One region of the Streptosporangium oxazolinicum genome, then DNA from elsewhere that is predicted to be linked to it. Evidence: riboswitches for the same ligand, from Rfam matches in the RefSeq annotation. Region 1 holds a riboswitch; each other region holds the start of a gene.
What was found. A riboswitch is a leader RNA that binds a small molecule or an ion and turns the genes downstream of it on or off. The one in region 1 is predicted to bind cyclic di-AMP.
Positions count from the first base shown of each region.

Region 1 (7,797 bases):
GCCGGGCACGCGCAGGCTGGTCGTCGCCGGGCAGGCCGGATTCATCGCCGGGCTCGGTGTCCTGACCGGCGCGGTCGCCGGTGCCGTGACCGGAGTCGCCGCGGCCTGGCCCATGACGACCAGCACGTACGGCAGCGTCATGCTGACGCCGGCCGGGGAGATTCCCCCTCTTTCGTCGGTGCCGCCGACGATCGAGATCCCCTGGCTCCTCCTCGTGGCCGTGGTGATCGGCCTGCCGGTGCTGGCCGCCCTGGTGGCGGGGGCGTTCGCCCGGACGAGGGTGACCCTGACCCGCAGGACCGGCTAGCGCCCGTGGCGTCTCCCGGCGCGGTGAGGGGGACGCCACGGGCGGGTGCGGCGGCACTCCTCGGCGGGCCTCGCCGCGTGAGAGGCCCGGGAGCGGACGGCGGCCCCCGGACGGCGACGTGAGAACGCCGTCATCCGGCGGGGCCGCCTTTCCGCGTCACCCCGTACGAAAGCCGTTCTCCAGAGCCGCCCTTCCGGGGCGTCGCACCGGCGGGGCGCCGGTCAGTCGGTGACGTCGGCGCAGACCACGTGGGCGCCCAGCTCGATCATCCGCTGCTCGCTGCGCGCGTCGGCGACCCTGGCCATCAGGATCGGCGCCTCGCTCGCGGCGAGCTGCGGCAGCCGGGCCCGCACCCCGCGATGGATGTCCCTGACCACGTCCTCGGCCGCCGACATGTGCACCTTCACGTGCAACATGATCCCCGGGGCGCCGGAGGAGGTGCCGGCCTCGGAGATCCACACATGGTGGACGAGCGGGTAGTCGACGAGCAGGTGCGAGATCGCGGCGCGCAGCGCGGGCAGGATCGGGTGGTCGCACCGGCGGTATCCCGGATCCACCAGCTGCATCGGGCCCGACAGGTGCGGCCGGGGCGCCGGGATCCACGACTGGGAGGGCGCGGCGGGCACCGGCGTTCTCTGCGGGCGCGGGGGCGCGGGACGCGAGACCGTGGCCATCGCCCCGGTCGCGTACGCCGTCGGCGCCGCGCTCGACAGCGCCGGCGTGGGGCCGCCGCGTGTCGAGAGCAGATAGCGCTGGAGATCCTCGATCGGCACGGCCGCGGCCGCCGGGCCCGCCGCGTCGATCACGATCTCCCGCACACCGGTGACGCGCTGGATGTCGAGGATGGTGTCGGCGTCGCACGCCGACAACGAGTGGCTGCCACGGTGCCGCGCGTAGGTGTCCGCCGAGGTGTATCCGAGGAGGACACGATCACCGGCCTGGGTCGTGCCGAGCACGACGGAACGGTCGGGTCGCACGGCAACCAGGAGTCCCCATTCGGCCAGCGCCGCAAGCAGCCGGTGCGGATCGCCGTGCTGCGCGAGCACGTTGCCGAGAGCGGGGTTCCCGATGCTCATATGAGGAACGATAGGTAGTGGACCACGGCTTATCAGGGTAATCGCGAAGTTTTCCTGGGATCAATACCAACTTGAATTTTGGGAGCATGAGATCTGTCAAGGACGGGTAAGACCGCGTTCTGGGTCGCGAAGCGCCTCGCTGTCCTGGAGCGTTCCGGGGCCTGCCCGCGCCTTCGGGAGCCTCCCGGGGCGGCGCGGAGCGTCTCGGATCGCGGGACACTCGTGAACGCGTTCACAAGCGCCGATAGACTACGTGAGGTCCGTGCACCCCTCACCGTCTAGTAAGGATCCAGCCTGTGAACAAGCCCGTCGTACTGGTCGCTGAGGAACTCTCCGAGGCCGGTCTCGCGGTTCTGGGCGCGGACTTCGAAGTCCGCCACACCGACGGCGCCGACCGTGCCCAGTTCCTTCCCGCCCTCGCCGACGTGGACGCGCTCATCGTGCGCAGCGCCACGCAGGTCGACGCCGAGGCGATCGCCAACGCCCCCAGGCTCCGCGTCGTCGCCCGCGCGGGCGTCGGCCTGGACAACGTCGACGTGGAGGCCGCCACCAAGGCCGGTGTCATGGTCGTCAACGCGCCGACCTCCAACATCACCAGCGCCGCCGAGCACACCGTCGCCCTCATCCTCGCCTCGGCCCGCAACGTCGCCCAGGCGCACTCCGCGCTCAAGGGCGGCGAGTGGAAGCGCTCGAAGTACACCGGCGTGGAGCTCGACGAGAAGGTCGTCGCCATCCTCGGTCTCGGCAAGATCGGCCAGCTGGTCGCGCAGCGCCTCCAGCCGTTCGGTGTCGAGCTGATCGCCTACGACCCCTACCTGCAGCCGGCCCGCGCCGCCCAGATGGGCGTCCGGCTGGTCTCGCTGGAGGAGGCCCTGAGCGAGGCCGACTTCATCACCGTGCACCTGCCCAAGTCCAAGGAGACCATCGGCCTCATCGGCGACAGGGAGCTCCACGCGGTCAAGCCGAACGTGCGCCTCATCAACGTCGCCCGCGGCGGCATCATCGACGAGAACGCCCTCTACTCCGCGATCAAGGAGGGCCGCGTCGCCGGCGCCGGCATCGACGTGTTCCCGAAGGAGCCGGTCACCGACAGCCCGCTCTTCGAGCTCGACCAGGTCGTCGTCACCCCGCACCTGGGCGCCTCCACCCACGAGGCCCAGGAGAAGGCCGGCACCCAGGTCGCGCGTAGCGTGAAGCTCGCCCTCGCCGGGGAGTTCGTGCCGGACGCGGTCAACGTCCAGGGCGGCGCCGTCGCCGAGGACGTCAAGCCGGGCCTGCCGCTGGCCGAGAAGCTCGGCCGGGTGTTCACCGCCCTCGCGGGCGAGGTCGCCACCAAGCTCGACGTCGAGGTACGCGGCGAGATCGCCTCCCACGACGTCCGCGTGCTGGAGCTGGCCGCGCTCAAGGGTGTCTTCACCGACGTGGTCGAGGACTCGGTCACCTACGTCAACGCCCCGCTGCTGGCCAAGGACCGCGGTGTGTCGGTCGAGCTGATCACCAGCTCCGACAGCCCCGACTGGCGCAACGTCGTGACGGTCCGCGGCGTCCTCGCCGACGGCCGCGCGGTCTCGGTCTCCGGCACCCTGTCCGGGCCGAGGCAGATCACGAAGATCGTCGAGGTCAACGGCTACCAGATGGAGATCGAGCCGACCGACCACCTGTCGTTCTTCACCTACACCGACCGCCCCGGCATCGTCGGCGTGGTCGGCCGCATCCTCGGCGACCACTCGATCAACATCGCCTCGATGCAGGTGGCCCGGGACGCCAAGGGCGGCAAGGCGCTCATCGCGCTCACCGTCGACACCGCCATCCCGGCCGACGTGATCGACCAGATCGGCTCGGAGATCGGCGCCGACAGCGGCCGTTCCGTCGACCTGGCCGACTAGGGTCTGTTTTGTGGATCTTCGCCGTGGCGAGGATCGTCCAGGTGGATGCCCCGCAAGGCGGAGGAGGAGTCCATAACGGAGTTATGGGCGACGACGACAACGCCGCGGGGCGCCGCCTGGGCGACCGCAGTAGGCGGAAAGATCCACAAAACAGACCCTAACCGTCCCGCCCCTGTGGCCGCCGCCCCGGAGACCGGGGCGGCGGCCACAGCTCGTCTCAGCATGTGAGAAGTGTGTACGCCGGGCGAGACGGCGTTCCCGTGGCCAGGTAGCCTGGAGTGAAATGCGCCAGGTTCCTGTCATTCCTACCTGCCGCGGCGGGGCCTGACAGGGGCGGACCGGCGACTCGCCACGGTGTCGTGGCGCCTGCCGGCTCCAAGCCCCTCGTCGGCGGTCCGTGATCCGGACCCGTGACATCAGGCCTGGTCGGAGTCCCGACCGGAGTCTCGACCACCTTCCTTGCTCGCATGCGACCGAGACGAGATTCGCCATGTACGACATGTATCCCTGGAACCGTCCCGACGAGACCGAGGACGAGGCCATCGACGCGCTGCAGACCGCTCTGGACCGCAGGGACAACGGCGGCGCTCCCAGCCGCTGAACCGGTCTCCCTCGCCGCCGGGGTCTCCCGGCGACGGTTCGCCGGCGTGTCTCATCCGCCGGCGACGATCTGGGTCGCGCGCTCGACCCGCTCGCTCAGCTCGACGCCCTGCGGGTCGGGGCGCACCGCGCCGGCGAAGGAGTCGCGGCGCCAGGAGTCGAGTTTCTCTTCCTTGACCACGTCTCCGGTCTGCGGGGCGTGGACCATGTAGCCGGGCTTGGTGATCATGCCGACGTGGCCGAGGCCGCTGAAGAAGACCAGGTCGCCGGCTCTGAGGTCCTTCCAGGCGATCTTCTTGGAGAACGCGTCGTACTGGTCGTAGGTGACGCGGGGGAGTTTGATCCCGGCGGCGCGGTAGGCGCGGAGCATCAGGCCGGAGCAGTCGAAGCCGCCGTGGCCGGTGCCGCCCCAGACGTAGGGCGTTCCGCGCTTGGACATGGCCCAGTCGACGGCCTTCTTCCAGGCGGGCTTGACGGCCGTGGCCTTCAGTGCCTGCTTCAGCGCGGGCGCGTTGAGCGCGGCGGGGCCGGGGGCCGGGGGAGGGGAGGCGGCCAGGGCGGCGGTGGAGGTCGCGAGCACCGCGGCGCCGGCGACGATCATGGAGGCGGAGATGGACAGGACGCGGGGGAGAACTGTGCCGGACAGGATGATTCCTTCCATAAGGCCGGCCGGGTGAGCTGTCGGGCTCGGGCGTGGAGGCCGCCCTACGGCGCGAGAACGCGCTGATTCGCCCCAAGGAATCCGTGTGATGGCGAGCGGGAACGCGCTCCGGGGGAGGAGCGGGGTTCCCGGGGGCCCGGCGGATTCCGGAAAGAGTGGTTCCCCGGCTCCGTGCGGGCCCGATAAGGGGATGGCCCGTACGGATTAGGCAGTGATGTGAATGGGAGGACCATAACGAAACCTCCCGAAACGGTCAATACCGAGCAAAAAAGGACAAAACGATCAGGGGTGCCGCCACGCGGTCACGTCCGAGGAATGAGACCGGTGTTCGATCACCGAGACGGACCGGTAGGGTGCCTGCATGGATTCGCGTAACATTCGCCTGGCGGTCATCCCCGGGGACGGAATCGGCGTCGAGGTCGTCACCGAGGGGCTGAAGGTCCTCGAAGCGGTCGGCACGAAGGTGGAGACCACCGGCTACGACCTCGGTGCCAAGCGCTACCACGAGACCGGCGAGACCCTGCCGGACCAGGTCCTCGACGAGCTGCGCGGATACGACGCGATCCTGCTCGGCGCGGTCGGCGACCCCAGCGTGCCCCCGGGCATCCTGGAGCGCGACCTGCTGCTCAAGCTCCGCTTCCAGCTCGACCACTACGTGAACCTGCGCCCGGTCAAGCTCTTCCCCGGCGTCGAGACACCGCTGGGCAAGGCCCGCCCCGAGGACATCGACATGATCGTCGTCCGCGAGGGCACCGAGGGCCCGTACGCCGGAGCGGGTGGCGTCATGCGCCGGGGCACGCCGCAGGAGATCGCCACCCAGGAGTCGCTGAACACCGCCTACGGTGTCGAGCGCGTCGTGCGCTACGCCTTCGACAAGGCGCTCGGCCGCCCCCGCAGGAAGCTGACGCTGGTCCACAAGACCAACGTGCTCACCTACGCCGGTGATCTCTGGGCCCGCACCTTCGACCGTGTCGGCCTGGAGTATCCCGACGTCCAGACCGACTACTGCCACGTCGACGCGGCCTCGATGTTCTTCGTCAACCAGCCGGAGCGCTTCGACGTGATCGTCACCGACAACCTCTTCGGCGACATCCTCACCGACATCGGCGCGGCGATCGCCGGTGGCATCGGCCTCGCGGCCAGCGGTAACGTCAACCCCGACCGCACCGCGCCGAGCATGTTCGAGCCGGTCCACGGCAGCGCCCCCGACATCGCGGGCCAGGGCAAGGCCGACCCGACCGCCACGATCCTGTCGGTCGCCATGCTCCTCGACCACCTCGGCATGGCCGCCGAGGCCGCCAGGGTCGAGCAGGCCGTCGCCGACGACCTGGCCGAGCGGCCGGCCGGCCGGACCGGCCGGACCACCCGCGAGATCGGCGACGACATCACCGCCCGAGTAGCCGGCTGAGGAAGCCGCCTCCCTCGACCCCGACGCGCCTGGCGGCTCACCCGAGCCGCCAGGCGCGTTTTTGTTTCTCCAGCACTGCCGGTTTTCGGCATGGATGGAGTAGTTTCCCGTTACCCGGTCCGACGCAGAATGGACCAGAGGGTAAGCCAGACACCAAGAGAAGGATCCGTGCGATGACCACCGCTCAGAAGCTCAGCTTCGACGTGCAGCTCTCCGACCACGCTCGCACCGCGGCAGAGCGCGAGCAGGTACTGGCGAGCCCGGGGTTCGGTCAGGTCTTCACCGACCACATGATCTCGATCGACTACACCGAGGGGGAGGGCTGGCACGACGCCGCGCTCGTGCCGTACGGCCCGCTCAGCCTCGACCCCGCGACGTCGGTCTTCCACTACGCGCAGGAGCTTTTCGAGGGACTCAAGGCTTACCGCCAGGAGAACGGCACGATCGTGACCTTCCGGCCGGAGGCCAACGCCGCCCGCTTCAACACCTCCGCGCGGCGGATGGCGATGCCCGAGCTGCCCGAGGGGACGTTCGTCGAGTCGCTGGAGCTGCTCGTCCAGACCGACCGCGAGTGGGTCCCGACCACGCCGGGACACAGCCTCTACCTGCGCCCCTTCATGATCGCCACACAGCCGGCGCTCGGTGTCAACTACCCGTCCAGGACCTACCGGTACATGGTCATCGCCTCTCCGGCCGCGGCCTACTTCGGGGGCGGGAAGGCCGTGACCGTCTGGCTCTCCACCGAGTACACCCGCGCGGCCCCCGGCGGCACCGGTTTCGCCAAGTGCGGCGGCAACTACGCGGCGGCCTTCGTGGCCCAGCGCCAGGCCGTCGAGCAGGGCTGCGACCAGGTGGTCTGGCTCGACGCGGGCGAGCACCGCTACGTCGAGGAGATGGGCGGGATGAACCTCTTCTTCGTCTACGGCGACCGCCTGCTCACCCCGGCGCTCACCGGCACGCTCCTGCCCGGCATCACCCGCGACTCGATCCTCTCCTTCGCCGCCGACCTCGGCCTGCACGCCGAGGAGGGGCGCCTGTCGGTCGAGGAGTGGCAGCGGGGCTGCGAGACGGGCGAGCTCACCGAGGTCTTCGCCTGCGGAACCGCCGCGGTCGTCACCCCGGTCGGCTCGGTCAAGGGCGCCGACCGTGCCTGGACGATCGGCGACGGCACCCAGGGCCCCGTCACCTCGAAGATCCGCGAGGAGCTCGTGGGCATCCAGTACGGGACCCGCCCCGACCCGCACAGCTGGGTCCACAAGATCTGCTAGCCCCGTACGGAGCCTCGTGGAGGCGACCGGGCCTCCCACTGCGCGCAGGCGGCGTCCAAGCGGCGCTGGGCGCGCGGGCGGGGATCCCTCGTGGAGGAGGCGACCCGGCCTCCCACCCGGCCGGGCCTCCTCCCGAACAGACCTACCCCTCGACCAGCTTGCCGGTGTCGATCGTGAGGTTCCAGGGCGCGGGGAGCTCAAGGGGCTTGCCCAGTGACTCGGTGATCTCGTCGGCGTAACCCTCCGGGCCCGGTCGGCTGAGCAGCCTGAACCGGTTCGCGAAGGTGTCGATGACCAGGTAGAGCGGAACTCCCGCGAGCGCGCAGGCCCGAGGCTTGACCACGTGGTCATCGTGGCCGCTGCTCGGGGAGACGACCTCGGCGACCAACAGCGTGGCGTTGGCGTACACGTGGCTGGGATCCCAGAGGGGAGGATTCGGGGGAACGACGATGAGGTCGGGTTCGAAGCGATCCGCCTGCACCTGCAGGAGGAGCCTGGCCTCCGGATAGACGCGCCATCCTTTCTCCATCGCGAACGGTATGAGCTGCGCCATCAGGTGGTACACAACATCGGCGTGGGCGATCGTGGGCA
Region 1 covers NZ_BAABAQ010000003.1:609,081-616,877, reverse strand. The annotation lists gene ABD817_RS12270 (FtsX-like permease family protein) at 1-307, shown strand, start outside; gene ABD817_RS12265 (SPOR domain-containing protein) at 529-1,383, opposite strand; gene serA (phosphoglycerate dehydrogenase) at 1,680-3,269, shown strand; gene ABD817_RS12255 (C40 family peptidase) at 3,922-4,530, opposite strand; cyclic di-AMP (ydaO/yuaA leader) riboswitch at 4,518-4,751, opposite strand; gene ABD817_RS12250 (3-isopropylmalate dehydrogenase) at 4,892-5,938, shown strand; gene ABD817_RS12245 (branched-chain amino acid aminotransferase) at 6,112-7,206, shown strand; gene ABD817_RS12240 (Uma2 family endonuclease) at 7,349-7,797, opposite strand, start outside.

Region 2 (7,797 bases), on a different contig from region 1:
CCACATCCGCGCCCACCCGCTGATCAGCCAGGCGATGGTGGTCGGCGACGACAGGCCGTTCGTCGCGGCGCTCGTCACGCTCGACGTCGAGGCCCTGGAGCAGTGGAAGGCCGCCAACGGGAAGACGGGGGCGGACCTCGCCGCCCTCAGCTCCGATCCGGCCATCGTCGCCGAGGTGCAGAAGGCGGTGGACGGCGCCAACAGGTTCGTCTCCAAGGCGGAGCAGATCAAGAAGTTCACCATCCTCGACATCGACATCAGCGAGGAGAGCGGGCACCTCACCCCGACCCTGAAGATCAAGCGCAACATCGTGATGCGCGACTTCGCCAAGCAGGTCGAGTCCCTCTACGGCTGAGGGGTCTTCGCGGGCTCCGGGCGCGCCCGGGGCCCGCGGGTCTCGTTCGTCTCCGCGACGTACGGGGCCGGTGCCGTTTCCCGGCTCCGCCGGACGCGCCCGGGAGCCTTCGCGGGCTCCGGGTGTCTTCTTCCGGCGGACAAGCGACGGACAGGCGACGGACAGGGCCGGTCGTACGGCTGTCGTATTGCTAAGGGGTCTCCGCGGGCTCCAGAAGACGGGCGAAGCGGGAGGCGGCGAGGTCCCAGCTCCACTCCCGGGCCGCCCACTCCCGCCCGCGTTCCCCCATGGCACGCGCCCCGGCCGGGTCCTTGAGCAGGCCGACCAGGGCCGCCTCGACCTCGTCGGGGCGGGTGCCGTCGACGACCAGGCCGGTCTCCCCGCGCAGCACGGCGTCGGGGGCGCCACCCGAGGAACCGGCCACCACGGGCAGGCCGCTGGCGGAGGCCTCCAGATAGACGATGCCGAGTCCCTCCACGTCGACGCCGCCCAGACGGGTGCGGCACGGCATGGCGAACACGTCGCCCGCGGCGAGGTGGCCGGGCAGCTCCGCCTCGGGCACGGGGCCGACGATCCTGACCGAACCGCCCAGCGGCCGGGCCAGCCGCTCCAGGGTCCTGCGGTAAGGGCCCCCGCCGACGATCAGGAGCACCGCGCCGGGCACGTCCCGGATCACGCCGGGCCAGACCCGCAGGAGCGTGTCCTGGCCCTTGCGCGGCACCAGCCTGGACAGGCAGACCACCACCGGCCGCTCTCCCAGGCCGAGTTCCGCGCGCACCCGCCCTCCCCCGGCCCCCGGGTGGAACACCCCGGTGTCGACGCCGGGCGCGAGCCGCACCAGCTTGTCCTCGGCTATCACCCGGGCCAGCCTCCGCCGGGTGTACTCCCCGAGGTAGGTGACCACGTCGGCGCTCGCCCCGATCCTGGCGAGCACCCGGCGGCCGATCGGGATCCCGGTCCAGCCCGCCTCATGGCCGTGGGTGACCATGACGACGCGGCGGGCCCCGGCCTCGCGCATCCTGGGCGCGATCAGCCCGAGCGGCGCCGCCGCCCCGAAGACCACGGTGTCGCACCCGAACTCGGCGACCAGCCCGGCGGCCCGGCGGGCCACGGCGGGAGTGGGCAGCATCAGCGAGGTGGGGTGCCGCACGACGGGGTACGGCTGGCGCAGGTCGAAGGCCGCGCTGCCGGTCCACCGGGGGGCGTAGACGACGACGGAGCCGGGCGGGCGGCGGGCGATGAGACCGTACACGAACGACTGGATCCCCCCGGCGCGGGGCGGGAAGTCGTTCGTGACGACCAGCGTGCGGTTCACGGTTCCGGGAGGCCGTTCAGCCTGGCCCAGGAGCGCGCCAGGGCGATGCGCTGCGGTGCCGTGGGATGCGATGCATAAAGTACATACTCAATGAAATCAGGCGATAAATCCGAAATATTAGTAACTGACAGCCGCTTCTGCATCGCCACGAACGTCGCCGGGTCCCTGGTCAGGTTCAGCGCGTGCACGTCCGCGCGGGCCTCGATATGCCTGCTCACCAGGTTCTGAGCCGGCCCCGACAGGACCGTGGCCAGGCTCAGCACCCCCATCACCAGTCCCACCGCCCCCGGGTCGCCGAGCGAGGCGACCCCCGCCCGGCGCCGCACACCCCCCGCCGAGGTCACCACGTAGAGCAGGCACGCCCCGAACGCCGCGCCCAGGCCGCCGACGAGCGTGCCCCACAGCACGTCGTCCGCCTTGGCGTGGCCCAGCTCGTGCGCGACCACCAGCTCGACCTCGTCGGCGGGCGCGCGGAGCAACGTGTCGTAGACCACGATCCTGCGGGTCGCGCCGAATCCGGAGACGTACGCGTTGAGCGCGGTGGTCCGCCGGGAGGCGTCGGCGACGAGCACGTTCTCCACCGGCACACCGTCCCTGGCGGCCATGGCGAGCAGGTCGTCGCGGAGCCGACCGGCCTCCAGCGGCCTGAAGTCGTTGAAGACCGGCTCGATGAGCACCGGGTAGGCGAAGGAGGCGGCCACGGTCAGGGCGAACGCCCCGGCCGCCGCGGGGATCCACCAGCGCCGGAAGCGCCGTGCCAGGCCGATCACCGCCACCACCATGATCGCGGTCAGCCCGGCGCCGATACCGGTGCTCTTGGCCCGGTCGGCCGACCACGCCGGCCAGGTCTGGGTGGACAGCCCGAAGTCGCGCAGGTAGCTCTCCGACCACATCCCCAGGGGCCAGCGCAGCATCGCCACGGCCACCGACAGCACCAGCACGCCGAGCAGCGCCCGCAGCCACCACGGCCCCGGCAGCCGACCGGCGAGCCGTGCGCCCAGCGGGGTGGCCACCAGCACCCCCGCCACGACCAGCGTCAGGCCGAGCGACAGGTAGCCGGGGCGGCTGACCAGCGCGTCGAACGTCTCGGCCCTCGCGATCTGCTCGGGGGTGAAGTCGCGGGCCGGGTCGGGGGCGACGGCCGGAGCCCCCTCGGACAGCGTCCTCCAGGGCGTGGTGAGCGCCACGACCGCCAGCGTGGCCACCCCCAGACCGGCCAGCGCCCACCCCGCCGGCCGCACGCCCGAGGGCGCGTCCGTCGTGCTCAGCGTCACGTGAGTTCCTTCCTGAGGTAGTCGCGCCAGGCTTCGGTGAACTCGGCCACCGGCAGCCCAAGTGTGCTCCCGACATCGCTACCGTAGAGCCTCACCAGCGCCTTCTCCCCGAAGCGCTCCGCGACGAACCGGCAGGCGAGCCACGCCTCCTCGTACGCCTGCGCGAGCCTCGGCGCGCCGGGGGCGAAGTCGGCCGGGCCCGGGAGGCTGCCGGGCAGGACGCCCGAACGCACCTCGGCGGCCAGCTCGGCGGCGGCCGTGCGCACCGCGATCCCGGCGTCGCGGTAGCCCGCGTAGTCGGCGAAGCCCTCCGACAGCCACATCGGCACCCGGCCGCCCCGGGTCGCGCCGGTGGCCACGTGGGCGAGCTCGTGGGTGATCACCACGTCCCTGCCGGTCGCGGTGAGCCTGGCGTACCCCGACGGCAGGACGATCACCCGGTCCGCGGTCGCCATCGCGGCCAGGCCGCGGGTGCTCCCGGCCCCGGCGAGCGCCGCGGCCTCGGCGTCGGTGGCGGGGAAGAGGATCACCGCGGGGACCGGCCCCCAGATCTCCGCGATCGTCGCGCGGGCCCGGTCGGCCCTGGCCGCCAGATCCCGCAGGACGGCGGCCGGGACGCCGTGACCGATCACGAGGGAGTGTTCACCCCGGACGGTGACGGCGGCGCCCGGCCACAGGCCGTGGAGGTCGCGCGGGCTCGCGGGGACGTACGGGGCGTCGTACAGGGGGTCGTACAGGGGAAGGTGGCGGGGGGCGCGCGGGAGCGGGGCGGCTCCGGCCAGGAGGGGGCCCGTCCCGGCGAACGGAGCGGCGCTCATCAGCGCCAGCATCCCGGCGAGCACGGCGCGGCGCCCTTTCGGGACGGACATACGAGCCGATGGTACTCGACCGACACGAAGCGGCCCCGGCCCTCCGTGAGGAGGGCCGGGGCCGCTTTTCCGTGCTCGGGCACGTGCCTTCGGGCGTATGCCTTCGGGCGTGTGCCCGGACGTGGGCTCGGGCTCCTGTGCTTGGGCGCCGTACTTCGGACGCCGTGCTCAGGCGCGGGCCCCGGGCTCCGTGCCCGGACGCAGGCTCAGGGTCCGGGCCCGTATGCGAGCTCCGGGTCCGGGTGTGGGCTCAGGCTCCGGGCCGTACCGCTCCGGCGAAGGAGGACCTGTAGTAGCCCGCCAGCCTCACGATGCGAACCGTCTTGCCGCTGCTCGGCGAGTGGACCATCCTGCCCTTGCCGACGTACATGCCGACGTGGCCCTTGCCGCTGAAGAACAGCAGGTCACCGGGGTTCAACTTGCTCCACGAGACCTTCTTCTTGATCGACCTGTACTGGCTGTGCGTGATCCTGGGGAGGGACACGCCCGCCTTGCGCCAGGCGTATCGGACGAGCCCCGAGCAGTCGAACGCTCCGGGACCGGAGGCTCCCCACCGGTACGGATCGCCGATCTGCTTCTTGGCCGCCGAGACCGCCTTGCCGGCCCGGACCTTCTGGAGTGCCGCCTTACTCAGCTTGGCCTTGCCCTTGGCCTTCGCCGTGGTCGTGGCCTGAGTGGCGGTCTCCGTGGTGCTTTCGACCTGCTCCGAGACACCGGCCGCGGTGTTGACCAGGATCTCGGAGGGACCGTCCGCCGTCGCCTGCGCCGCCGTGGACCCGAGGGTGACCGCTCCGGCTGAGGCGGTCAACGTGAGGGCGATACCGCCGAGGGAAAGGCGGAAAAGGCGCGACAGACGGGGGTTGTGCGGGGTGGTAGACAGGATTTCTCCTTGGGACTTCCACTGATGCCTACCGGGTTAGCTGACGGATTCGGGCTTGGAAGATGCCCTACGGCAAAATATGCCGATTCACCCCTGGCCGCGCTGTGCTGGGCCTTTTGGGTCCCCGGTTCTATGCCTCCTGGCTGCATAGATTCGGCAGGCCGCCGTGATGAGCCCTGCCCCCGGGTGGGGGCACGGCGGCCGGTTGGATTTCTATAGGGACACCGGCCCGAAGACCGACATTCGCCGCGACGGCGTGGCTTGCACGTCGCGACGCCAGAAGTTACCCCGATCTCCGGCTTTCGGCAAAGCTTTCCCCAAGTCAGGAGGGCGAACGAGCCCTCTTGATCTTTTCGTTACCCCTGCTTAATGGCCATTTATGCCATTGAGATATGACTCTCGTCACATCTTTGAGATAAAGATCTGCAGATCACGATTTTGTAATATTCGTCACACTTGTCGCGATTCGGGGTTGATCAGGGGGGATGGACCGTTCCCGGCGATCGGCCAGGGGGCCGCGCGACCCGGCGCACGCGCGGGCACCGTGGATCGCCCCCCGGAAACCCGTCTCGGCGATCTTCAATTCGCCGGTGCCATATGTCGGGTTTTATGCCCGTTTGAGAAATTTTGAAGAGGGTACGGCAGGCGCGTACCTCAGGGAGGCGGTCATCATGTCGAACCGCTTGTTCCACGACAGACGCGACGCGGGCCGAGTGCTCGCGGGTCTTCTCGACAGGTACCGCGGGCAGCCCGGCACCGTCGTCCTGGGCCTGCCCCGGGGCGGCGTGCCGGTGGCGTACGAGATCGCCACGGCCCTGGGCGCCCCCCTCGACGTCTTCCTCGTCCGCAAGCTCGGCACTCCCGGAAGGGAGGAGCTCGCGATGGGGGCGATCTCCAGCGGCGGGGTGACCGTCCTCAACGAGGGCGTCGTCGGGGGCCTCGGCGTCGCACCGGAGATCGTCCGGCGGGTCGCCCGGCGCGAGGGGGAGGAGTTGCTCCGGCGCGAGCGGGCCTATCGTGAGGGGCGCCCGCCGCCGGACCTCGCGGGCAGGACCGTCATCGTGGTGGACGACGGCCTCGCGACGGGGGCGAGCATGCGCGCCGCCCTCCAGGCCCTGCGCCGCCTCCGGCCCGCCAGGACCGTCGTCGCCGTGCCGACCGCGCCGGAGTCCGCCTGCCGGGACCTCGCCGCCGTGGTGGACGAGGTCGTCTGCGCCACCACGCCGTCGCACTTCTTCGCGGTCGGGCAGTCCTACCGGGACTTCACCCAGACGACCGACGAGGAGGTGCGCGATCTTCTCCGCGCCACCTCGGGCCCGTCTTCCGGAACCGCGAAGCCTTCCACCGTCACAGAGTCTCCCGGCACCGCGAAGCCCTCCAGCACCGCCGAGGCTTCCGGCACCGCCGACAAGGTCGGCGAGGACCCTCGGCCCGCCGAGGTCAGGGGCGGACGGCTCCGACGATACGGCGGCCGTAGGCGGATAGCGGGACGACCTTGACGACGTCGCCGGTCTGCGGGGCGTGCACGATCTGGCCGTTGCCCGCGTACATGCTGACGTGACCGAGGCCCTCGCTGAAGATGAGGTCGCCCGGCTGGAGCTCGCTCAGCGAGACCTTCCGGCTCGCGCCCCAGCTCCACTGCTCCCAGGTCGTCCGGGGAAGGGTGACTCCGCCGCTGCGCCAGGCCCCCTGGACCAGGCCGGAGCAGTCCCAGCCGCCGGGGCCCGTGCCGCCGTACTGGTAGGGCTTGCCGACCTGGGCGAAGGCGAACTGCAGCGCGGCGCGGGCGTTGCCCGAGGCGGAGCCGTTGTACTGGATCCCGGAGCTCTCGGGGTTGCCCGTCTTGAAGACGTCGAGCTCGCGCAGGAGTTTCGTCTGGGCCCTGACCATCTTGTCGGCCTTGGCCTTCTCCCCGGCCAGGTCGTCACGCGTCTCGTCGGCCTCGGTGAGGGCCTTCTTCGCCTCGTCCCTGCTGGTCCGCAGCGCCTTGGTGGCCTCGTCGAAGGCGCTCAGGGACTGGGCGCGGGAGGTGGACAGCTGGTCGGCGGCGGCCAGGCCGCTCAGCAGGGCACCGGGGTCGGACTGCTGGATCATGCCTTCCCAGCTGTTGATCACCCCGACCTGGTACGTGCTGACGGCCATCGTGACGAGTTCCTTGCGCAACCCGGCGACCTGCTCGTTCTGGCGGGTCAGGTCGTCGTTCAGCGTCTGGTACTTCTTCCTGGCCCGCTTCCACTTCTCCGAGGCCTGGTTGTACTTCTCGACGACCTGGTCGGCCTGCTCGTTGAGCCTCTCCAGCTTCTTCTTGGCCTGGGCGAGTGTCGGCTTCGGCTCGGCGAACGCTTCGCTCACCGGCAATGTCAGCAGCGCGAGCGCGAGCCCGGCCGCCAGCGGCATCCGAATCAGTCCAACCGGCAAACCCGCCACGGCCACGTCAACGCCTCCCGACTGCACCAGACCTGCGGCGAATAGTACAGAAAAAGTAATGACCGACTCACCTTTTCGTCGGGTTTGCTCCTTACTCGCCGGTGAAAATCAGGTGAAGCGCTTTACCTCGCGGCCGGGCCCCGGCCACGAGGAGCTGGCCGGGCCCCGACCGGACTCCCACTCGCGGGAAGCGGAAGGTGGGAGGCGGTCCGGCCGGACCCCGGTCGCGCTACGGTCGCGCTACCCGCAGGTGGCGACGTCGCAGATCTTGGCGGTCATCCTCTTGGCGTCGCGCAGCTGGACGGTCCAGTCACTCCTCTCGGGCTTGGCGTACTCCCCCGCCCAGAGATAGACCAGGACGGCGTTGCCCTTCCTGACCAGCACGCTCCGGTCACCGCCCACCCCGGCCTTCCTCCCGTAGTAGACCTGGCCGGAGACCTTCAGCGCCTCGTCGCCGAGCCCGGTCAGGCGCAAGGAGGCGTAGCGGTAGCTGGAGCCCGAGTCGGTCCTGGCCCTACACCTGGTCAGGGCGGCGCGCACCTGGGCGACGGCCGAGACGGCCGAGGCCCGCGAGCCGTACAGGATCACCTGCTCGACCTTCATGAAGTCCGGCACGCCGGTGAACGTCACCGTCCGCGCGGCCACCCGGCCGGTCGCGGCCAGCGTGCTCCTGTCAC
Region 2 covers NZ_BAABAQ010000002.1:648,755-656,551, forward strand. The annotation lists gene ABD817_RS07870 (AMP-dependent synthetase/ligase) at 1-355, shown strand, start outside; gene ABD817_RS07875 (glycosyltransferase family 4 protein) at 546-1,670, opposite strand; gene ABD817_RS07880 (M48 family metallopeptidase) at 1,667-2,944, opposite strand; gene ABD817_RS07885 (gluzincin family metallopeptidase) at 2,941-3,813, opposite strand; gene ABD817_RS07890 (C40 family peptidase) at 4,064-4,621, opposite strand; cyclic di-AMP (ydaO/yuaA leader) riboswitch at 4,704-4,862, opposite strand; gene ABD817_RS07895 (phosphoribosyltransferase) at 5,365-6,192, shown strand; gene ABD817_RS07900 (C40 family peptidase) at 6,134-7,090, opposite strand; gene ABD817_RS07905 (hypothetical protein) at 7,361-7,797, opposite strand, start outside.
Region 2: linked by a shared signal. The riboswitch ahead of ABD817_RS07890 (C40 family peptidase) and the one ahead of ABD817_RS12255 (C40 family peptidase) in region 1 are both predicted to bind cyclic di-AMP.

Region 3 (7,797 bases), on a different contig from region 1:
CCGCAAGGCGGTGGACGGCGGCGCGCAGACGACCGGATGATCCTGGCCGCGATTGTGTACGTGGCCACCACCGGGTGCGCATGGCGGCAGCTCCCGCCAGTTTTCAGCGCCTCCTGGCGGACGGTGAACCGTCGCTTCGCCGAGTGGAGCGCCGCCCGGGTGTGGGCCGAGCTGTATCGGATCATTTTGGACGAGCTGGGCGCACGCGGAGAACTGGACTGGTCGCGATGCGTGATTGACTCGGTCAGTGTACGTGCCATGAAAAGGGGGAACTGACAGGTCCGAATCCTGTCGATCGCGGCAAGGCCGGGTCGACCACTTCGCGTCCCTCGTCGCCATCGCCGCAGCACTCATTTGCTACCGCCGCATGACCAAATGAGTCACGGTCTTAAGAGAGCGGTGCTCCTATGGTCCGGTGTACTGGGTGAGCTGCGGGGACGCTAAGCATCAAGAGAGCCACGACTTGATCATCTCGTATATGTCCCATACCTGGAGGTGCCGGGGAGGGCGGCCCTAGCTCTGTGCTGCACGTGCAGCAGCCACTCGAAACGGCATATTTTCTTTACATGAGCGCCTAGTACGCATGGTCTGAACACTTTCCCGCAAGGCGTCCGGTAACCGATGGGTCTGATCTCTCGGCGATCAGTCCACTCGGCGATCTGTATCCCCCGGCTACCGAGTCAGAGATCCGCCATCTTGAACAGAGGCTAGGCGTGGAGCTGCCGCCGAGCTACCGGCAGTTTCTCCTGTTCGCGGGCGGTTGGGGCAGCGACGATGACTGCTGCCTGCTGCGTGTCAAGGAAGTCGGCTGGCTCCGTGATGTCGATCCCTCGAGGGCCGAGAGCTGGTCAACGCCCAAGAGAGAGAACTCATGGAGCGTGCCCGATGAGCTCTACTTCGTCTATGGACAGGAGCAGGACCCCATCCACATGAGAGGAGAGTATGTACCCGACACCCTTCTGGCCGGTTATTGGGCCGATGGAGTGGCTCTCCTCAACCCCCACGTCAGAACCCCTGAAGACGAGTGGGAGACCTGGTATCTCGCACCTTGGCTACCCGGCGCCAACCGCTACAGGTCCTTCTGGGACCTCGCAGCGCACGAGCTAAGAACCAGCTGACGACGACCGTTCACCGGTGGCCGGGTCCCAGAGCGTGATCGTCCGGCTGCTGGAGTATGGCCGGCACCAACACCTCTCACCCGGGAGACGCGTCATCACCATCATCACGCACGACAATCCGATCGGCCGTGACCTCAGCAACCACATGATCCACGCGGATCTCTCCGAACGCGTGGACGGCTGGCGCGAACAGCTGTGGACCCGTCGGCTGACCTCGGACAGGTTCGAGATCACATGCCTGCCGTTCTTCACCCGCGGCATCTGCCACCGCGACGTCGTGACCGTCGACGATCAGTATCTGGTGGCGGCCGTGGTCGAAAAGTCGGGCCACCGCACTTTGCGGGTCGCCCTGGTCCGGCAGCACCCTTACCGTGACCGGTTCCACGAGCTCCTTCATCGCGAAGTGACGGCTTCCGGTCTGGCTCATGAGTGGCTGCAGGGCACCTACCTCTCCGTCGACCTCCCCCCAGGTGCTGACCCGGATCCCCTGGTAAAGGTCCTCACCGACCCGGAAGAGACAGGTGCGCTCTTCTGGGAGATCGACTCCTGAGATCGCGAATCATTCTGTTAAGAGTTCTCAGGCGTCGGTCATATCCGACAGTGGTCGCCGGGCGGGTATGACCGAGTAATTGCCCTGTTGTGCGCGCCGGGCCAGGATCGCTGGCATGAACGTCTTCTGTGAGTACTACCGGGCTGCGGATCGTGCGGCGGCGGTCATCCAACCGGACCGTTCCCGTGTGATCGACGATCCTGAGTACGGAGTCGCCGGGTTCGACGCCGTGGAGACCAAATGGGTCGACCCTCAGGTGATCCTGGGCCAGCTCGTGGCGTTCATCGGCGATGTCGACTTCTTCCTCGGCCTGGTCGATACGGTGCCCCTGTACCCCTCGTATCCCGATCCGGCCCCGCAGACCGACGAGGAGTGGGACGCCCTGCCCGAGGACTCCCCCTACCTGGGTGGGGCGGTCATCGACGAGTTGCCGGTGAACGCGCGTGACATCCTCGCCGGCGCGGACGACTCATCCCTGCCCGCGGTGGCGGAACGCTGGGCGAAGATCGAGGAGTTCTCTCCCCACTCCTCGGACGACGGGGAATACCTGCTGTCCCTCGTCAAGGATCTTGTCGGGCTGGCCCGCCGTGCGAAGGAGCACGACCAACTGCTCTACTGCTGGATGTTCGTCTGACCGAGGTGGTCACCGAAAGAGTCCGGTGGAGAATCCGTGGCGTCGTAGGTGCTCAATCGCGTCGAACTGGGGGTCCGCATCCACTGTGTGCGGACGCGGATCCGGGCTTCACCCTGCGGACCTACACGCACCGCATGCGCAGGGCGATCGACGGCGCCTGGGGCGGTGCTGCAAATCCTGAGAGGGGCGCCCGGCGGAGAAAGTACAGATCAGCCCCTCGTGGCGCTAGTACATCGAGATGTGCGGATGGTCGAAGTGGTTGGCCGTGACGCCGCCGCGGTTGGACATGAATCTCCAGCCGGAGCCGTGGTTGATGCGCTGGCGCCAGATCACGTACTTCACGCCGAGTTTGGCCTTGTTCTTGATGGCCCAGGCGGAGATCTCGTCGCCCAGCGCGACGTTGGCGGCCGAGGGCATCGTGCCGCCGGTGCTCATCATGAAGTCGCAGGCGCGGCCCAGGGGGTGCTCGCCGCCGTCGTTGGCGGACCGGTAGCAGCCGACCGCGTACGGGAGGCTGAAGCGCCTCATGACGGCGTCGCGCATGATCCGGGTGCGGTCGGTGATGTTGTCGGCGCCGGTGGGGAGCTGTGGGGCCCAGCTGCCGTCGGCGCGGCGGCCGGAACCGGTGGGGGCGAGCCGGTCGAGCTTGTCCTTCATGTCGCGGATCACGTCTTCGGCCTCCTCGCGCTGCGCCTGTACCTCCTTGGCCTCCTCACCGATCTCGTCGGTGAGCCTGGCGGCCGTCTCGGACGCCTTCTTCCTGCGTTCGAGGCTGCTGGCGAAGCCCTCCAGGTGGGCGCTCTGCTGGGCGGTGAGCTGCTCCATCACCGCGGCGGCGCCCATGTCGTCGGAGAACATCAGCGCGGGCAGCCCTCCGCCGCTGCTCTGGTAGCGGAGCTGGACGATGGAGTCGACCTGCCGTTTGGCCTCGACGTAGACCTGTTCGGCCTTCTCCAGGTTCTGCTTGGCGACGCTCTCGGCCTTCTGCGCCTTCTTGAGGGACTCGCGCTTGGCCGCGTAGGTCTCGATCAGCTTGTCGACCTTCTTGCCGAGCCTGGCCAGGTCGGCGCGGAGCTTGGCCTCGGTGGGCTTGGGTTCCGCGCTTCCCGCCGTGGGGGCACCGAGGGTGAACGCGGCGATCGAGCTCAGGCAGAGGACCAGAGCCGCATGCCGACGGAACGTGGGGGACGGGGCCGCCACGAACTCTCCTCTCCTTCCGCCTACCGGGTTAGCTGACGGGTTCGGGCTGGAGGAAGCCCTTCCACCGAAGTGGTTTCACCCCAGGTGCGGTGGTTCCCCGGCTCTCGGGCAAGGTGCCCGGGATTAGGCAAATCAGCATTTACAGCCGATGTGGGAAGGATAGTAGTGGTAAACAGCAGGTCATGCGACCTCAAGACGAGACCAAGCGGTAATCAGTTCGTGACAACAGAGCGCAGGAGATGTGCTGTGTCCTCGGGTGACACGTCGTTCACGAAGGCGCCCATCGCCGACTCCGACCCGGCGAGGTATTTCAGCCTGTCCGGCGCGCGGCGGACGCTGAACAGCTCCAGACGCGCGTACGACAGATCGCGGCCGGTGGAGACCGGCGCCTGGTGCCAGGCGGCGACGTAGGGCATGGGCACGCCGAACAGCCCGTCGAGGCGGCGGAGCACGTCGGTGTAGAGGGGGCCGAACGCCGCGCGCTCCCCGGCGTCCAGCGCGACCAGGTCGGGGACCCGGCGGTGCGGGTAGAGGTGGACCTCCACCGGCCAGCGCGCCGCGGCCGGGACGAAGGCCGTCCAGTGCTCGTTCGAGCCCACCACCCGGACCCCGGCCGCCCGCTCCGCGGCCAGGACGTCGGCGAACAGGTTGCCGCCGGTCCGCTCCCTGTGCCGCTCGGCCGCCCCGAGGGTCAGCCGGGTGCGCGGGGTCACGTAGGGGTACGCGTAGATCTGGCCGTGCGGGTGGGCCAGGGTGATGCCGATCTCCGCCCCCCGGTTCTCGAAGCAGAACACCTGCTCCACGCCGGGCATCGCCGACAACTCCGCCGTACGGTCGGCCCAGGCCTCCATCACCAGCTCGACCCGCTCGGGGGAGAGGCGGGAGAACGAGGAGTCGTGCTCGGAGGTGAAGCAGACCACCTCGCACCTGCCGACCGCTGGGCGGATCTCGCTCAGCCCCCCGATCTCCCGGTGGACGCCCGGCTGCGCGGAGAACGACGGGAACCGGTTCTCGAAGACCACCACGTCGTAGCCGGAGGAGGGCACCTCGGTGAGGTTGCCGGGGGTGGAGGGGCAGAGCGGGCACTCGCCGGCCGGGGGCAGGAAGGTGCGGCCCTGGCGGTGCCCGGCCACCGCGATCCACTCCTCGGTCAGCGGGTCGTAGCGCAGCTCGGAGGCGGCGGGCCGGGGTGGCAGGTCGCGCCGGTCGGCCGCCCCGCGGTCGGCGTCGTCGCGCCGGTCGAAGTAGAAGAGCTCCCGGCCGTCGGCCAGGTGGGTGATCGTACGCTTCATCGGCCGGCGATCTCGCTCTCCTGCCGGGGTTCCGTGATGATCAGCTCGCCCACCGAGGCGGTGAGCTCCTCCCGGGCCTCCTCGGTCAGGCCGGAGTCGGTGACCACGACGTGGGCTTCGGCCAGCTCCGCGATCGTGCTGACGCCGACCGTGCCCCACGTGGTGTGGTCGGCGGGCACCACCAGGCGGTGCGCGGAGGCGACCAGCTCGCGATTGGTCTCTGCCTCGAGCAGGTTGGTGGTGGTGAACCCGGCGCGGGCGCTCATCCCGTGCACGCCGAGGAAGAGGGTGTCGACGTGGAGGCCGCGGATCGCCGAGACCGCGACCGGGCCGACCAGGGCGTCGGAGGGGGTGCGGACCCCGCCGGTCAGCACGACCGTGCGATCGGCCCTGGGGGAGCGGTGGAAGACGTCGGCGATCGGGATCGAGTTGGTGATCACGGTCAGCTCGGGCACGTCGACCAGGTGGTGGGCGAGCGTCCAGGTCGTGGTCCCCGCGGAGAGCGCGATGGCCGTGGCGGGCCGGACGAGCCGGGCGGCGTGCCGGGCGATCGTCTCCTTCTCCTCCGCCCGCGGGCGCGCCGACGTGGCGGCGAAGCCCGGTTCCTCGGCCGCGCCGGGCCCGGCGGCGGTGGCGCCGCCGTGGACCTTCTCCACCAGGCCGCGCTCGGAGAGCACCTCCAGGTCACGCCGGATCGTCATGTCGGACACGCCGAGCTCCCGGACGAGATCGGCGACCCTCACCCCGCCGCTACCGCGCACCCTCTCCAGGATCGCCTGCCGCCGCTGCTGGGCGAGCATTGCCTCACTCCCCTTAATCCATCAGATTCCATCAAATTACCACAGGAAGGATGGTGGAAGACTGTTGGATTGTGGTGACCAACCGCTCACAGCCGATCGAGTTCCGCCGTGATGTTGGCTCTCGCCGCCTCCTCCAGGTCGGCGACACGGAAGATCACCGGAAGATCGAGCAGCGAGCGCAGCACGGCGGCCCTCCCGGCCCTGAACGCGTCGTCGGGGACGAAGCCGTACTCCTCGCGCACGGCCGCCGCGTAGGCGGCGTAGACCTCGGGGGAGGCGCCCAGGATCGCCAGGTCCGCGTCGGACAGCACGGCCCCGTCCGCGTCGCCGGGCGCGGGGTCGTGCGTGACGGTCAGCCTGACCAGCCGGGCGACCGTCGTCACGGCCTCCGCGGGCAACCCCAGCTCCGGCAGCGCGCGCTCGGCCAGCCCCGCGCTCCGCTCCTCGTTGTCGCCGCGCCGGGGGTCGTAGACGGCGTCGTGGAACCAGGCCGCCAGCCGTACGAGGTCCGGACGCCCGGCGTGATCGGCCAGGGTGTCGACGTGGGTGAGCACGGCCTCCAGGTGGGCGGTCGTGTGATACCTGCGGTGCGGCTCGTCGTACCGGGTGATCAGTTCGCGGCCGAGGGGGTCGGCCCCGGGGCCGGCCAGGGATCGCCAGCGGGCCATCAGCTTCTCGCTCATGTGACGGAGCCTAGAACCCGGCCGGCGCCGCGCCGGAGGGGACGGGAGGCGCTCGCCGGGGCGCGGAACGTCAAGGCTGGGGCGGTACCGGGGAAATACGGTCTACTGGAGCCGGGCGGATCGCCGTCCGGGCCTTGTGTGCCGGGCATTACGGGAGGAATGTGAAGGTCTGGGCGGGTGTGAGGCCGAGTCCCGTACGGACCCGGAGGAACCCCGGAGAACCTCGGCGAAGGGGTGGTCGGCATGGGCAGGCGAGCACGCAAGGCCAGGGCCCGCAAGAAGCGCAAGGCCAACCACGGCCGGCGGCCCGCGGCGGGCTAGCGGCCCGCTCTCCCCCACGGAGGCCGCGTGCGGGCGTCCGGGGAGCGGGCGTCAGGCGCGGCGGCCCCAGGAGGCCAGCAACCGGGTCTGCGCGTCGGTGTCGGGGGGCGTCTCCCGCTGCCCCCCGGCGGTCGCGGCCTGCCGGTAGCCGGGCTCCGCGTCGCTGAACCAGGCGGCGCAGGCCTCGACCAGCTCGGGATCGAGCCGTTCGTCGGCGCCGATGGCGCGGGCCAGGTCCCAGGTGTGGATGAGCGCGTCGGCGAACAGCTCGGTGACGTACTCCCGGCCGGGCACGTCGCCGAACGGCAGGTGGACGAGGCGGTCGAGGGCGCGGACACCCGTCGCCGCCTGGATGGCGGGCACGGCCGAGGTGTCGAACGCCTTGATGGGGTCGTCGCCCAGCAGGTCCCCCTCGAAGGCGTCACCGACGTCCGCGGAGGTCCCCCCGGCGAGCAGGACGGGAGCCCACAGGTTCTCGCCGACCACGTGGTTGACGAGGGCGCGCACGTCCCAGTCGACGCACGGCGTCGGGTTCTCCCACTGCTCGGGGCCGATCCGGTGGACGAGAGCGCCGAAGTCGTCCAGTGCACGCTGGTAAGCCTCGGGTATGTCGATGGTCATCATGCCCCTCCCGATGCCCTCCCGGGTTTCCTCCCGGCTCTCATCTTGACCGTAACCCCTCGACAGCCAGTAGTCATCGCGTCAACGGGCATGACCGGCATGCCCGAGGTGTCCGGGGGAATCCGTGCGGGGTACACCCGACCGTGGGGCTTCATCCCGTGGTCACCTCGACGTCAGGGAGAGGTCACGATATTTCGTGAAAATTCGCCTCATGCGCACCACGACTTTCACCCGGGCGGCCGCCGCGGCGGTCACCGGCCTGCTCCTCCTCCCCCTCTCCGTGGCCCCGGCCGCCGCCGAATCCGGCGACGGGGGCCTCAAACTGACCTTCCTCGGCCGTTACACCACCGGTACCGTCGCCGCCGGCGCCTCGGAGATCACCGCGTACGACGCCGCGACCCGTCGGGTCTTCGTGGTGAACGCGCAGGCCGGCACCGTCGACGTGCTCGACATCCGCGACCCGCGCAAGCCGCGCAAGGTCGCCACCCTGGCCACTCCCGGCGCCAACAGCGTCGCGGTGCGCCGCGGCCTGGTCGCCGTCGCCCAGCAGGCCGAGGTCAAGACCGACCGGGGCACCG
Region 3 covers NZ_BAABAQ010000021.1:68,653-76,449, forward strand. The annotation lists partial or broken gene ABD817_RS37960 (transposase) at 1-314, shown strand, start outside; gene ABD817_RS37965 (SMI1/KNR4 family protein) at 660-1,118, shown strand; gene ABD817_RS37970 (DUF4265 domain-containing protein) at 1,135-1,668, shown strand; gene ABD817_RS37975 (hypothetical protein) at 1,856-2,302, shown strand; gene ABD817_RS37980 (coiled-coil domain-containing protein) at 2,528-3,502, opposite strand; cyclic di-AMP (ydaO/yuaA leader) riboswitch at 3,506-3,642, opposite strand; gene galT (galactose-1-phosphate uridylyltransferase) at 3,715-4,794, opposite strand; gene ABD817_RS37990 (DeoR/GlpR family DNA-binding transcription regulator) at 4,791-5,594, opposite strand; gene ABD817_RS37995 (HD domain-containing protein) at 5,681-6,277, opposite strand; gene ABD817_RS39725 (50S ribosomal protein bL37) at 6,521-6,598, shown strand; gene ABD817_RS38000 (TIGR03086 family metal-binding protein) at 6,650-7,219, opposite strand; gene ABD817_RS38005 (choice-of-anchor I family protein) at 7,431-7,797, shown strand, end outside.
Region 3: linked by a shared signal. The riboswitch ahead of ABD817_RS37980 (coiled-coil domain-containing protein) and the one ahead of ABD817_RS12255 (C40 family peptidase) in region 1 are both predicted to bind cyclic di-AMP.

Region 4 (7,797 bases), 360 kb from region 1:
GCCGTCGAGAGCCCGGCGGATCCGGGGAGGCGACCATGACCGATACAACCGCGATCCCGGCAGGCCCGGGGAACCAGTCATGACCTTCGCGGATTCAGGGGCACGGTCATGAGCGCCACCGGCACTACCACGACGGCGGCCCCCGGGATCGGGGGCCGCCGGGCGGCAGCGCGCCCGGGGCGCGGGCTCAGGCCGTGGCTCTACCTGCTGCCCTCCGCGGCCGTGCTGCTGCCGCTCTTCGGCTACCCGATCTACATGCTCGGCCTGCTGTCGGTGTTCGACTACCGGCAGGCCCAGGTCAGCGGGGGAGAGCCGACGAGGTTCGTCGGCTTCGAGAACTACGCGACGCTCCTGGGCGACCAGCGCTTCTGGTCGGTGCTGGCGCAGACCGTGGTGTTCGCCGCGGCCCTGGTGGTCGCGACCCTCGCCGTCGGCGCGAGCCTGGCCGTCGTGCTCACCAGGGCGGGCCGGGTGCCCCGGCTGCTGCTGTCGCTGGCGGCGATGGCCGCCTGGGCCGCGCCCGCCATGACCGGCTCGACGGTCTGGATGTTCCTCTTCGACGCCGACCTGGGCCTGGTCAACCAGGTCCTCGGCATCGAGGGCTACAACTGGTTCTACGACAAATGGGTGACCTTCGGGATCGTCGGCGCCACGGTGGTCTGGCACTCCTTCCCCTTCGTCATGGTGACCCTCTACGCCGGGATCCAGGCCGTCCCGGTCTCCGTCCTGGAGGCGGCCTCCCTGGACGGCGCCTCCGCGTGGAGCTCGTTCTGGCGGATCGTCGTGCCGATGCTGCGACCGCTGATCACGATCGTGGTCATCCAGTCGATCATCTGGGACTTCAAGATCTTCACGCAGATCTACGTGATGACCAACGGCGGCGGGATAGCGGGACAGAACTCGGTGCTCAACGTCTACGCGTACCAGACGGCGTTCGGCTCCTCGGAGTACGGGCTCGGCGCGGCGATCGGCGTCGTCATGACCCTGATCCTGCTCGCGGTCACCCTCTTCTACATCCGCGCCCTCTACCGTACGGGGGAGAGACTGTGAGCGGGTCCCGCACGGCCGCCAACGTCGTGGCGCTGGTCGCCGCGTTCGTCACCCTCTTCCCGATCTACTGGATGGTGCTCTCGGCGCTCAAGCCCACCGGGGAGATCCAGTCGCTGGAGGCGCGCCCGTGGACCCTGGCGCCGACCCTCGACCACTTCCAGCGGGTGCTCGGCGGTGAGAACTTCGGCCGCTACCTCCTCAACAGCCTGGGCGTCGCCCTCGCGGTCGTCGTGCTGTCCGCGCTGGTGGCCTTCCTCGCCGCGGTCGCGGTCACCCGGTTCCACTTCCGGTTCCGTACGACCGTGCTGATCATGTTCCTGGTGGCGCAGATGGTGCCGGTGGAGGCGCTCACCATCCCGCTGTTCTTCCTCGTCCGCGACCTCGGCGCGGTGGTGCCCGGGGTGGGACTCAACACCCTGGGCTCGCTCGTCCTGGTCCACCTGGCGTTCTCACTGCCGTTCGCCATCTGGATGATGCGGGGGTTCGTGGCCGCGGTGCCCGAGACGCTGGAGGAGGCCGCGATGATCGACGGTGCGAGCCGGCCGGTGATCCTGTGGCGGATCGTCTTCCCCCTCGTCGCGCCGGGACTGGTCGCCACGAGCGTCTTCTCGTTCATCACCGCCTGGAACGACTTCATCTTCGCCAGGACCTTCATCATCTCGGCCAGGGACAACCAGACGCTGCCCGCGGCCCTGCTGGTCTTCTTCAAGCCCGACGAGAACGACTGGGGCGGCATCATGGCGGCCTCGACGCTCATGACCATCCCCGTGCTGATCTTCTTCGTCGCCGTCCAGCGCAGGCTGGTCGCCGGGCTGGGCGGGGCGGTGAAGGACTGACACCCGCCCGGCTCCGTTCCTCCCCGTACCGATAATTTTTGCCTGGACCAGGACAGAACTGTCACTCGGGATGGTTGACAGGCCAAAATTGGTCCGTGGTCAGGATCGGATCGGTAGAGATGAGCGATTGGGAGAGTGGGCAACTTCCGCCAGTGCTGGGCCAGCTGTTCGCCGACGGAGCCGACAGAACAGGCGGAGCCGATGGAGCAGGCGGGAGCGAAGGGGGCGGCGGGAGTGCGGGCCGGAGGCTCTCGGTGGAGCTGCCACCGGGAGACGTGGTCTGGCCCGACCCCGGTTACGCTCAGCTCGCGGTCCGTCGCCGTCCGGCGTTCTGGCTCAGCGAGGTGGCGGTCTCCGGCGAGTACTGGGCCCGGTTGAGGGCCCAGCACGGCCAGTCGGGCCTGTGGCCGGTCCTGCTGGAGGACTCCGTCCAGCCCTGGTCGGCCGGTCAGATCGCCCCGGACACCGCCGGTCAGATCGACAACTACCACGCAGCCGCGTTCATGGCCGAGGTGTGGTCCGACTGGATCGCCAGGGCCAACCTCGACCAGCTCGAACTGCTCGACCCCTTCGGGCCCGAGTGCCCCGGCCCGGCCCCGTCGGGGAAACTCGCCGCCGACCCCGGCGTGGTCGCCGACTGGTACGCCGGGCTGGTGGCCGAGCGCAGGACCCCGCTCGGGCTCGTCGCGGTCGAACGCGGGGCCGACGCCCTCGCCGTCATGGGCTGGCAGGGCGCGCTGAACCACAACGAGTGGATGGTCCCGCTCGCGGCCGTCGTGCGGAGCTGGGAGGACAGGTTCGGGGTGCGGGTGGTCGGCATGGGCTTCAACACCCTCGACCTCAGCGTCGCCGCGCCCCCGACGACCTCCGAGCACGCCCTGCACGTCGCCGCCGAACACTGGACGTTCTGCCCCGACAGCATCATCCAGGGGGCTGGGAACCTCATCGACTACGCCGAGCAGATCAAGGGCAGGAACGCCTGGTCGTTCTGGTGGGACTGACCGGCCCGGGTTGACCCGCGCGGGTCTCCGGGGTGCCTGCGGAGAGCGTGGCCTCCGGACTCGCCTCCGTGTGAGTCTCCGGGGCGTCTGCGGGGAGTGCGGCGTCCGGGCTCGTCTCCGGGGCGTTTACCGGGTGTGCCGTGTCTGCGGGGAGCGCGGTGTGCGGATTCCCCCGCGCGGGTCTCCGGGCACGGGTGCCCCGGGATGAATTCCGCGATCGGCGTGGCATTCGTGCTGGTAGGGCGGGCGTTGGCCTGGCGGGGTGATCGATGAGGCTTTCTTGAAGCTTGTAGGTAGATCTTCTGGGGTTTTCATGGTGTTTGCTTTGCTTTGTCCGGTTTGGGCAGTAGTGTCCACTGTTATCGGTTGGCGACCTGCCCTTCACAAGAGGGAGCGGCCGGCCGACGTCGAATCCCGAGGGCCCGCCGGGCCCCGGAGCCGGGGAACCACTTTTCCGGGGTGAATCCGCCGCGAGCGCGCGGCGGTAGGGCAACTCCACCGCCCGAACCCGTCAGCTAACCCGGTAGACGAGATGGAGAGGAGATCCCCTCATGGATCACCGCGTCACCACGTCGGTGCACCCCCTGTCCGCGCCGACCACCTGAACTTTCCCCCCGACCTCGCCGCCGCGCCTGATCGCGGCATCTTCAGGACCGTGCTCCGCGTAGCGATCGGCTGAATCGGCCGATCCGGCTACGCCCCTTTTCCGACGAGCGCGTCCCCGCCGGTGCACCCCTTCGGCGTTCGCATCCGGCCGCCCCGTTCCCTCGTGAAAGAGCCATTTCTCCATGCACCCCTTCTTTGGTCTGCACAAGTTTGGTTTGCACAAGAACAGCCTGAGCAAGCATCTCCCGGGTAACAACGTCCCCCTCAAGCGCGGCCTCGTCGCCGCCACCCTCGTCGGTGCGAGTGTTCTCACCTCCGTCGGCGTCGCCTCGGCGCTTCCGGCCCACGCCCTGGCGGCCCCCACCCGCCTCGCCGCCGACCCCGCGGTCGGCGCGCCGGCCGGCTCCGAGGCCGTCCTCCTCCAGGGGTCGACCACGGCCTCCTACTTCTGGGACGACTCCTCCGGCCGGGCCGGTGACACCGGACTGCCCGCCAGCGGCAAGCCGATGCAGAAGGGCATGATCGCCAGCCCGAGCTGGCCCCTGCTCACCGAGGGCTACATTCTCTACAAGGGCAAGAAGGCGAAGTTCTTCGTCGGCGACCGCGGTCCGGGCAACCCCTCGAACCAGGGCATCATGGTCGACATCGACGCCAAGACCTTCGCCGACCTGACCGGCGGCACGTTCAACTCCAGCACGCTCGGCGTGGACGGCAACGGTGGCATGGGCCACATCGACATCCAGTACGTGGTCACCAAGTGGGGCGACGGCACGGGGATCAAGAACCACCCCGTGGCGTTCTCCACCGGAGCCTGGGGTCGCAGGGACACCAGCCCGGCCAAGCCGCCGACGACCGTCTTCGCCATGGCGAGGCGGCTGGGGATCGGTCTGGGGACCCAGCTGGTGAGCGCCGAGGCGCGGCCGTGGATCGGCAAGCCCAAGGTCATGGTCGAGCCCGCCTCCGCGCACGCCTCGGCCGCCGGTATCCGCGCCGCGGAGCTCGGTGCCGGGAAGAACTGACCTCGCTCTCCGTGGGGAGCGGCCCGAGGAATGACCGATCCGCTCACGTGCGCTCGTGAAGGCCGGGGCGGGTCCGATGAAGGACCGCGGCCCGCTCGCACGGGGCGGTCCTGAGGCACCGGTGGGGACCACCCCGCCGGTGTCGCGTTTCTCCCCAAATGGCATTCTGTCCCGCACAAACAGTACGGATGGTGGGAGTGCCATGACTCTGCGAGCCCCGGCGAACGGCATCGAGATCGCCTACGAGATCTTCGGCTCTCCGGAGGCTCGCCCCCTCCTGCTGATCACGGGCCTCGGCTGCCAGATGATCCAGTGGGACGACAGGTTCTGCGAGCTGCTCGCGGACCGAGGCTACCGCGCGGTGCGCTTCGACAACCGCGACAGCGGAGAGAGCACCCACCTGGACGAGGCGGGGACGCCCGCCCTGGACGGGAGCGGGGAGGTCCCCTACCTGCTGGACGACATGGCCGACGACGCCGCCGGGCTGCTCGACGCGCTCGGCTGGGACACCGCCCACGTGGTCGGCCTCTCGATGGGCGGGATGATCGCGCAGTCACTCGCGATCCGCCACCCGCACCGGGTGCGCAGCCTCACCTCGATTCTGTCCACCCCGAGCCCGCAGGCCGCCCTGCTGACCGATCCGGACGTGCTCATGCCCGCCTTCACGCCCGACCGCGAGAGCGCGGTCCGGCGGGCCCTCGACAACTGCGCCGCCGTCGGCTCGCCCGGCTACCCGTTCGACCGGGAGTGGAACGCCGAGATCGCCGGGGTGGGCTACGACCGGTCGTACGATCCGGCGGGTACGGCGAGGCAGGTGGCCGCGATCATGGCCTCCGGTGACCGCGCGCCCCGGCTCAGGGAACTCGCGATTCCGGCTCTCGTGCTCCACGGGGAGGACGACCCGCTCGTCCCCCTGCCCGCCGGGGTCGCCACGGCCGACGCGATTCCCGGGGCCCGGCTGATGACCTTCCCCGGCATGGGCCACGACCTGCCCGCCGAACTCTGGCCCACCTTCGTCGACGCGATCGACGAGCTCACCACCTCCGCCGACTCGGGACGGTGACCTCCGGCGCGTTCGTCACCGCCCTTCCCGGACGGTGACCTCCGGTACGCTCGCCACCGACCTTCTCCGTACGGTGACCTCCGCCACGCCCGCCGATTTCTCCTCAGATGGGCCCCGGTGCGGTCCGCGCCTCCCGGGGCGCGGACCGCACCGGAGGATCAGACTTCGAGCTTCTCCTCGAAGTTATCCATCCCGAGTGGAAATCAACCGGTTAGGTCATCGGCGATGAGTGCCTTTTCGTCCGGCTTGAAAATAAGAATGTTCTTCACGTAGGAATTCACCGCGGCGGGCAGGCCGACGTCGTTCCCGGCCTCCTCCGACATGTACCAGCGGTGGTCGAGCACCTCGTGGAAGAACTGGGCGGGCTCCAGCTTGCCGCGCATCTCCTGCGGCACGGCCTGCACCGTGGGCTGGAAGACCTCGGCGAGCCAGCGGTGGGCCACGATCGCCTCGTCCTCGTGGCGGAGGCCGTGCGACACGCGGAAGGAGTCGAGGTCGTTGAGGAGGCGCCTGGCCTGGTTCTCCTCCACGTCCAGGCCGGTCAGCCGCAGCAGCCTGCGCTGGTGGTGCCCGGCGTCCACGACCTTGGGCCGGACGATGAGCCGCCCGGTGCCCGCCTTGCGGCGGACCATCATCTCCGCGACGTCGAACCCCAGGGAGTTCAGCCGGCGGATCCGCTGGTCGATCATGTGCCAGTCGACCTCGTCGATGATGTCGTCGGAGGTGAGCTCGCCCCACAGGCGGTGGTAGCGCCGGACGACCGAGTCGGCGATCTGCTCGGGGTCGATGGAGGGGTGCAGCAGCTCGCCCGCCTCCAGGTCGAGCATCTCGCCGAAGATGTTGGTGTGCGCGACGTCGATGTCGTACAGCCGCTGGCCCTCGCTGATCATGGGGTGCAGCTCGCCGGTCTCGGCGTCGACCAGGTAGGCGGCGAAGGAGCCCGCGTCCCGGCGGAACAGGACGTTCGACAGCGAGCAGTCGCCCCAGTAGAAGCCGCTGAGATGCAGCCGTACGAACAGCACGGCCAGGGCGTCGAGGAGCCGGTTGAGCGTCTCCGGCCGGACCGTCCCCGACATGACCGCGCGGTAGGGCAGGGAGAACTGCAGGTGCTGGGTGATGAGCGCCGAGTCGAGCGGCTCGCCGTCCGCGCCGGTCCGCCCGGTGACCACGGCCACCGGCTCGACGGACGGGGTGTCCAACCGGCTCAGGTCCCACAGCAGGCGATACTCACGCTTGGCGTAGTACTCGCTGATCTCCTTGATCGCGTACACCTTGCCCGACAGGCGGGCGAAGCGCACCACGTGCCGGGAGATGCCGCGGGGCAGCGAGACCAGGTGGTGCTCGGGCCACCGCTCCAGCGGGACGTCCCAGGGCAGGCGGATGAGGTCCGGATCGCTCGGGGCGCCGGTGAGCTGGAGGGGCATGGGGTCAGTCCTCGCGGCGGGGGAAGGTGGGCGGGTCGAGGGCGCGCCGGACCACCGCGGCGAGCTGCTCCTCGGTGAGCACCCGGGGCTCGCCGACGCTCCTGGCCCGGACGTAGACCTCGCAGAGCCACTCCAGCAGCCGGGTCGCCTCGAAGGCCCCGTCCAGGTCGTCGCCGATCGTGACCCCGCCGTGGTTGGCCATCAGCGCGGCACGCCTGTCCTTGAGTGCGGCCCTGACGGAGGCGGCGAGCTCGGGGGTGCCGTAGGTGGCGTACTCGGCGACCCTGACGGTCCCGCCGAGCAGCAGGACGTTGTAGTGGATCGGCGGCAGCTCGTTCATGGTCGTGGCGACCACGGTGCCGAAGACGGAGTGGGTGTGCACGACGGCGCCGGCGCCGGTGGTCGTATAGACCGCCAGGTGCATGGGGGTCTCCGACGAGGGCCGCAGGTCGCCCTCGACGAGGTGTCCCTCGATGTCGACGACCGGGCATGCCTCCGGCTCCAGCCGGTCGAGGGCGACGCCGCCGGGTGTCACGGCGACCAGATCGCCCGCGCGAACGCTGAGATTTCCCGCGGTCCCGACGACCAGTCCGGTTGTGGCGGCCCGGTGGCCGTACTCACACAGCAGGCGGCGCTGCTCGGCCAGCAACATGTCCTCAAAAGTAGGGGGTTGCGGTACCGGGCGGCAAACCCTCATTATCTGGTCTAGACCGGTTGTTGCTCATCGATGACCGGAGAGCATAGTTCCTTTACCTCTCCGTGGACCGTTAGTCAATGGTTTACGGGGAAATATCAGCT
Region 4 covers NZ_BAABAQ010000003.1:244,606-252,402, reverse strand. The annotation lists gene ABD817_RS10775 (carbohydrate ABC transporter permease) at 109-1,050, shown strand; gene ABD817_RS10770 (carbohydrate ABC transporter permease) at 1,047-1,886, shown strand; gene ABD817_RS10765 (DUF4253 domain-containing protein) at 2,141-2,887, shown strand; cyclic di-AMP (ydaO/yuaA leader) riboswitch at 3,283-3,432, shown strand; gene ABD817_RS10760 (hypothetical protein) at 3,709-4,512, shown strand; gene ABD817_RS10755 (alpha/beta fold hydrolase) at 4,715-5,575, shown strand; gene ABD817_RS10750 (DUF4032 domain-containing protein) at 5,779-6,999, opposite strand; gene ABD817_RS10745 (class II aldolase/adducin family protein) at 7,004-7,651, opposite strand.
Region 4: linked by a shared signal. The riboswitch ahead of ABD817_RS10760 (hypothetical protein) and the one ahead of ABD817_RS12255 (C40 family peptidase) in region 1 are both predicted to bind cyclic di-AMP.